Regions from separate parts of the Salinicoccus roseus genome, predicted to be linked through region 1. Evidence: riboswitches for the same ligand, from Rfam matches in the RefSeq annotation. Region 1 holds a riboswitch; each other region holds the start of a gene.
The links. A riboswitch is a leader RNA that binds a small molecule or an ion and turns the genes downstream of it on or off. The one in region 1 is predicted to bind thiamine pyrophosphate.
Positions count from the first base shown of each region.

Region 2: linked by a shared signal. The riboswitch ahead of EDC33_RS04575 (YkoF family thiamine/hydroxymethylpyrimidine-binding protein) and the one ahead of EDC33_RS05365 (ABC transporter substrate-binding protein) in region 1 are both predicted to bind thiamine pyrophosphate.
Region 3: linked by a shared signal. The riboswitch ahead of tenA (thiaminase II) and the one ahead of EDC33_RS05365 (ABC transporter substrate-binding protein) in region 1 are both predicted to bind thiamine pyrophosphate.

Region 1 covers NZ_RKQJ01000001.1:1,054,018-1,056,283, reverse strand. Annotated here, with positions in the region: gene EDC33_RS05370 (ABC transporter permease) at 1-344, opposite strand, end outside; gene EDC33_RS05365 (ABC transporter substrate-binding protein) at 361-1,353, opposite strand; TPP riboswitch at 1,462-1,560, opposite strand; gene EDC33_RS05360 (GNAT family N-acetyltransferase) at 1,663-2,085, opposite strand; gene EDC33_RS05355 (DUF2538 family protein) at 2,096-2,266, opposite strand, start outside.
Region 2 covers NZ_RKQJ01000001.1:882,380-884,645, forward strand. Annotated here, with positions in the region: gene EDC33_RS04570 (AEC family transporter) at 1-861, opposite strand, end outside; TPP riboswitch at 1,041-1,137, shown strand; gene EDC33_RS04575 (YkoF family thiamine/hydroxymethylpyrimidine-binding protein) at 1,218-1,802, shown strand; gene EDC33_RS04580 (VOC family protein) at 1,848-2,266, opposite strand, start outside.
Region 3 covers NZ_RKQJ01000001.1:457,178-459,443, reverse strand. Annotated here, with positions in the region: gene chrA (chromate efflux transporter) at 1-972, opposite strand, end outside; TPP riboswitch at 1,194-1,293, shown strand; gene tenA (thiaminase II) at 1,365-2,048, shown strand; gene thiD (bifunctional hydroxymethylpyrimidine kinase/phosphomethylpyrimidine kinase) at 2,041-2,266, shown strand, end outside.

The DNA.
Region 1 (2,266 bases):
CACAGCACGAGCAGCGGTGCCAGGGCGATGATGGGCACATTCTGGGAAAGTACCATCAGCGGATAGATGCTCTCCTTGGCCCGCGGCATCAGATGGAGCAGTATGGCGAGCAGAAGCCCGACTCCTACGCCGAGGGCGAACCCTCCGAGTGCAATCTGTATTGTGGCGAGGCTGTGGCCCAACAGGCGCGGATAGATATCCATGCCTTCCTGTATGATCTGCATCGGGCTTGGCAGGACCCAGTCACGGATGTCAAAGAGCGAGACGGCCAGCTGCCAGATCACCAGTATGGCCAGTATCGCAAGGAGCGGTGGAATCACGCTCCATGATGAAATTCGTCGCATTCGCTATTCCTCCAATTTACTCTCCACCAGGCAGGTATTCGTTCGTGAACGCCTGGTCGACGTCGAGTTCGGATTCGATCAGGCCGCTTTCATACATCCAGTTCATATAGTTCTCCCAGACGTCCCGCTCCTGATGGCCCCAGTAGGGCGCATCCCCCTGATAGACGTCCGTCAGCCACTCCTGGCTCGCCATGACGAGTTCTTCGTCGAGGTCCGGCTCTGCATCGAGCAGGTGCTGTGCCGCCGTTTCCGGGTCGTCCATCGCAAGCTGATAGCCTTCGGCCGTCGCTTCTGTGAATGCCTCGACGGTTTCGGCGTCATTTTCGATCATCTCTTCGTTCGTGATCAGGACGGGCGTGTAGAAGTTGAGAGCGTCGGAATACTCGGTGAAGTCGATCGTGTTGAGCGGGAAGTCGCGCAGTTCCGCTTCGATGCCAGTCCAGCCGTAGTAGATCCATGCAAAGTCGACATCACGCTGTACGGCGGTGAAGAAGTCCGTGTCGCCGATGTTGATGATGTCGACATTCTCAATATCGGCATCATCCGCCTGCATGATGGAGGCGATGGTCTCCTCCTCGATCGGGGAGCCGTATCCCCCATAAGTGTGGCCCTCGAGGTCGGATGGCGTCTCAAGTCCATATTCCTCAGGTGAAGCCAAGACGGATGTATTATCCTGTATGATGGCCGCCAGCGAAACGATCGATACGTCCTGGAGGCGTGCCTGTGTGACGTTCTCCTGGGCACTGATGCCGAAGTCCCCGTTGCCCGTCGCAACGGTCTGTTCCGCACCCGCTTCACCCGGCAGGATGATCTCGACATCGAGCCCTGCTTCCTCGTAGTAGCCCTCCGCCTGCGCGGCGTAGATGCCTGTATGGTTCGTATTCGGCGTCCAGTCGAGTACGAAGGTGACTTCCGTCAGCCCATCGTCCTCCGTTTGGCCGCCGTCCCCGTTCCCGCCGCATGCTGCGAGCAGCAGTACCGGTATAAAGATGGACAATAATTTCTTCATGATAAAATCTCCTCTCAAGATCGGGTGCCTCCCATACCGCAAAAACGGTATAAAAAAACACCTTCCTTATCTGGAGGCGTCAAAGAGCTGCAGCAGGATATACGGATGCCGTATAATCTGCACATTCCCTACGCTGGTATTATCCAGATCAGGTCCAAGGGTCAGGTATTCACCTTCTCAGCCATGACGGCTCCCCTATGCTGTTTCTATTCATTTTGCACATCCATTATATCATGGACGCTTTTCATGTCCAAACGGTTATTTAAAAACACCCGGACAGCGGGATGCCATCCGGGTGTCGATCACTGTCTACAGTGCCTTCTCCATATATACATGCGGAATGCCCGCATCTTCGAATTCATCGGAACTGACGGTGTAGCCGAGCTTCCTGTAGAAGTCGATCGCGTGCACCTGAGCCCCGAGCTTGGCGCGGGTGTAGCCATGCTCCAGGGCATGGTCATGGACGAACTCCATCAGCTTGAAACCGAGCTTCCTGCCGCGTTCCTCGGGCAGGACGGCCATGCGTTCGACCTTGATCATGCCCTCTGAGGCCGGACGGTATCTGACCGTGCCGATCGGCTCGTCATCGATGAGCAGGATGTGCGTCGCCGTGTCTTCATATTCATCGACTTCGCGGTCCATCGGGACGTTCTGCTCCTCGACGAAGACGCGTTTTCTGATTTCAAGGCACTGGTTGTACATGATGTTGTTGTCAGCCACTTTGATTTCCATGGAATCCTCCTTACATTGCATTCTTGCGCCGGATGGCGGTGAACTGCCAGAATATCTTCAACTGCTCGAGGTTCCAGTACTCGAGGCCGAGTGAGAGGGCAGGCTTCGTGTTGAACTTGATGCCGCTCGCTTCAGCCGCTGCGAGCGCCAAATACTGGATGTGGGGCCTGAGCTGCTTGAA
Region 2 (2,266 bases), 170 kb from region 1:
ATAAAGGACCACCTGGGCATGGAGTTCCGGTTCGACATCATATTCGAGTGCGAGGGTCGCAGTATTCCTCGAGGTCGGGAACGCGCTCGCAATGAAGAGCGATTGGGCGATGACGCCTTCGATGCCGAGCATGAATATGATGGCCAGGGCGACTGCGGGTCCGATGACCAGCCGGCCGAGTGCGCTCCAGGCGATCACCCTGTGGAAGGAACGGATCTCGATCTGTGCAAGCTGCATCCCGAGGAGGAGCAGCGCGAGCGCGGCGAACCCACCGGCGAGCTGCTCGACAGGCACGCTGATGAAACTCGGCAGTTCGACGTCAATTGCCTGCAGGATGAACGCGGCCGCCAGTGCATAGATGATCGGCAGCCGGAGCAGTTCCCGGAAGAGTTCCACGACGGATTTCGCATTGGACCGCAGATTGTACAGGCCATATGTGAACGTCAGCAGATTCTGGACGACGAGCACGATGATCTGCACAGATACACCCACCGGGTTGGCACTGAATACGAGATGGCTGACGGGCAGCCCGTAGTTGCCGGAGTTCATCAGAGAGACACTGTTCTTGAGCGCGGTCCGCTCCCCTCCGCGAAGGCCGAGCCCCCGGGCGAGCAGTTCACCGACCACCATCATTGCAGTAATGAACAGTACCAGATACAATGCGAGCTGTCCCAGCAGTTCAAAGTCGATGTCCGCTTCATATATGTTCAGGAATACCGCGGCCGGCAGGAAACAGTAGGTGACGAGATTCGCAATCGGACGCAGACGGAATTCGAACTTCTTCTGGAGGATGACACCGACGCCGAGCAGAATCAGGATCGGCAGTATGACATCCAGAAATACAAGGGAGATATATGCCATATCCTCCCTCCTTTCTACTCTCACCCCTATATTCTACCACTTTGCGCGGGGCCCGCTCCAAAGCACTGCCTCTTCAAGCGCTTCCACTTCAGAATATACATCCCGGGGCTGATTCCCATACCGCTTTACACGCCAGGCCCCAATCCACTATCATGGTAACTGTAATGAAAAACTGCATACCGATGCACTGGGGGCGCCTTAGGCTGAGACGGAGATACCGGACCCTTACCACCCGATCTGGATAACACCAGCGTGGGGAAGTGCAGCCTTGTATGTCCGCACCACTCCATACATCTGCTGCATTCCCTCGGGAGTGCAGCTTTTTCATTTTCAATAAAATCATTGGAGGCATGATTATGGTACAGGAATGCGGAACAGAACGGATTGCGGGCTGCCAGTTCAACTTGAGTGTGATGAGCGATGATTTCGCGGAAGTGATCCTCGGCGCACTGGATCGGGTCGACACATCGAAGGTGTGGAAAGAGACGGATGACGTCTCGACGTGTGTGCGTGGACGGATCGAGCATGTATTCGATGTCGTCCAGGGAATCTACCTTGAGGCGGCCAAGACGGGGAAACATGTCGAGATGAGCGGAACGTTCTCCATCGGCTGTCCGGGTGATTCTTCCGGGGATGCCTACATGGATGCATCCCCGGATCGGTTGAATGCACCTTCAAAAGACGTCCAGCAGAAGGCAGGATGCAAGTTCGCCCTCTATCCGATGAATACGACCGACTATATGGATGTCATCTACGAACAGATCGACTTGTCGAAGGAGGCCGGCGTCACGGTGAGCCCATCCCATTACGCCACGCGGCTCGACGGGACGGTGCCGGACATCTTCAGCGCCATGGAGTCATCCTTTACGAAAGTACAGGAAGCGGTAAGCCACACGACGATGACATTCACGATTTCAGCAAACAGCCCGTCGAACAGCTAGGACGATATGAAGAGGGGAGCCCGGCCGGGCTCCCCTCTTTCTGTATCAGATGATCAGCATGTCATTATCGTCGAATTCCCAGTCCGCGCCATATGCCACTTCCCAGTAGTGGCCGTCCGGATCTGTGAAGTAGCCGCTATAGCCGCCCCAGTCCGTCGGGGCCGCCTCCTTCACGACCATCCCTCCGATTCTGCCGGCAGTCTTCAGAACCTGGTCCACTTCCGATTCGGACTTCGCATTATAGGCGAGCGTCACGCCATTGAATCCACCATCAGGTACCGGCTGTCCGGTCTCCTCCGCCAGTTTTTCCAGCGGATAGAGGGAGAGCTTTGAACCCTTCATCCTGAAAAATACGATTTCCAGCGCTTCTTCACTGCCGACCAGTGATGCTTCAAATCCAAGCTTGCGGTAAAAGTCGACTGCAGTCGACATATCTTTTACACCGAGCGTAATCAGATTGATCC
Region 3 (2,266 bases), 600 kb from region 1:
ATTGATGCCCGTCAGTGCACCTTTTATGTTTGGATTGCTGCGCAGCATATTCCAGAATGGCAGACTTCCCAGTATGAGCAGGAATGCCGGCAGGAAGATTGCAAACACCGCAAACAGTCCTCCCTGCCACCCACTGATTATGGTGCCGAGGTAGGCGGCGAAGGTGAACAGCGGACCGGGTACGGCCTGCGCTGGACCATAGCCTGCAAGGAATTCCTGTGCCGTCATCCAGCCTGTGGGCACGAACTCCCGTTCCAGAAGCGGCAGCACGACATGGCCGCCTCCGAAAACGAGCGCACCTGAACGATAGAAGCTGTCGAGCATTGCCATCCACTGATTCGAGGTCGCTTCACGAAGGACCGGAAGCAGAACGAGCAGTACAAAAAAGAGGGAGAGGCATACGTACCCCACACGCTTTGAAATAGGAAAGTGAACGGTATCACCGTCATCTGTCGAGTGATTGCGGTAAAGGATGAATCCGATTATCCCCGCAAGCAGAATGACGCCTACCTGCGTAAAGACGGTCTGCCATAATAAAGTGATGACGAGCGCACCCAGGGCGATGGTCCTGCGCTCGAGATCAGGCGTCAGTTTCTGTGCCATGCCGATGATCGCATGGGCCACGACGACCACTGCAACAACCTTCATTCCATCGATCCATCCTGCATCTTCGAAGCCATAAGTATTGAGCATAAGTGCAAACAGTATGAGTGCGATTACAGAGGGGAGGGTGAAGCCGAGGAAGGAGACCAGCCCCCCGATCAGTCCACCGCGGACGACACCGATTCCGATGCCGACCTGACTGCTTGCAGGCCCAGGGAGGAACTGGCAGAGGGCCACCAGGTCGGCATAGGCCGCCTCATCCATCCATTTCCTCCTCCGTACGTATTCTTCATGGAAATAGCCCAAATGCGCAATCGGCCCCCCGAAAGAGGTCAGGCCGAGTCTTGTGGAAACAACCAATATTTCCATCAGCGTTTTTATTCTGCTGCCTGTATCTTCCTGCAACCATGCACCATCCTGATCGTTTTTATGGTGTAACAACGCATTGCTTTGCGCAATGCCGCCATCAATAAGCTAGCGCGGATTACACCAGGGTTCAATAACATTTACAGAAATGACACTTATTCAGTTGGCAGTGATTTATTTGACAATTTATAAAGTATTCTCTACCATTGGAGTCAACTGAATAGAAACACCACTAGGGGTGCTTTTTTGCTGAGACGGCCACCCGGCCGATCCCTTGGACCTGATCTGGCTAATACCAGCGTAGGGAAGTGGTTTGGTACGGCATACACTGTCTACATACTGAACCCGTTTCCCACGCTGGAAACGGGTTTTTATACTATAAGAGGAGAGATCATATGCTGACTGAAGAATTGAGGAATGAAGCGGAACCCATCATCGAGGCGATCTATAATGACACTTTCATCCAGGGACTGATACATGAAAACATTGAGGCGGATGCAATCATCCATTATTTGAAGGCGGATTCACTCTACTTGAAGGAGTTCGCGAAACTTTATGCCATGCTGATTGCCAAAACGAATTCCAGGGAGACTGGAGAATACCTTCTGGGACAGATGGAATTCCTGCTTGAAGGGGAAAGCGAAGCGCATGCCGTATTGTCACAGTCAGTCGGTATGACATATGAAGAGATCACAGACGAAGGTGTATGGTATCCGTCTGCCGACCACTACATCAAACATATGTACTTCAATGCACTTACAAGGGAGAATATCGCGTTCACCTTAAGCGCGATGGTCCCATGTCCATATGTATACAGAAGGCTTGCAGAGAAGGTGATGGCACGTCATACATTTGAAGCCGATCATCCCTACCGTGGCTGGTTTGAATTTTATGCCAGGGATATGGATGACACGCTGGATGTGATGCAGACGATCATCGATAACGAAGCCGAAAAGATGTCGGAAGATGATCTGAGGCAGATCAAAAGGAATTTCATGGAAAGCACAGAACATGAAAGACGCTTCTTCAATATGGCAGCCACGAAGGAACGCTGGATGGAGGTGGGTATCCATGTCTAGAATCCCCATTGCCCTAACTGTCGCGGGAACCGATCCCACCGGCGGTGCGGGGGTGCTGGCCGACAGCAAGACCTTTCATTCGAGGGGAGTATACGGTATGGCGGCGGTGACCTCCCTGACCGCCCAGAACACCACCGGCGTACAGGATGTATTCAATGTGCCTGCAGACTTTCTGGAAAAACAGCTTGAAAGCATAATGAGTGACGAGGTGCCCCACG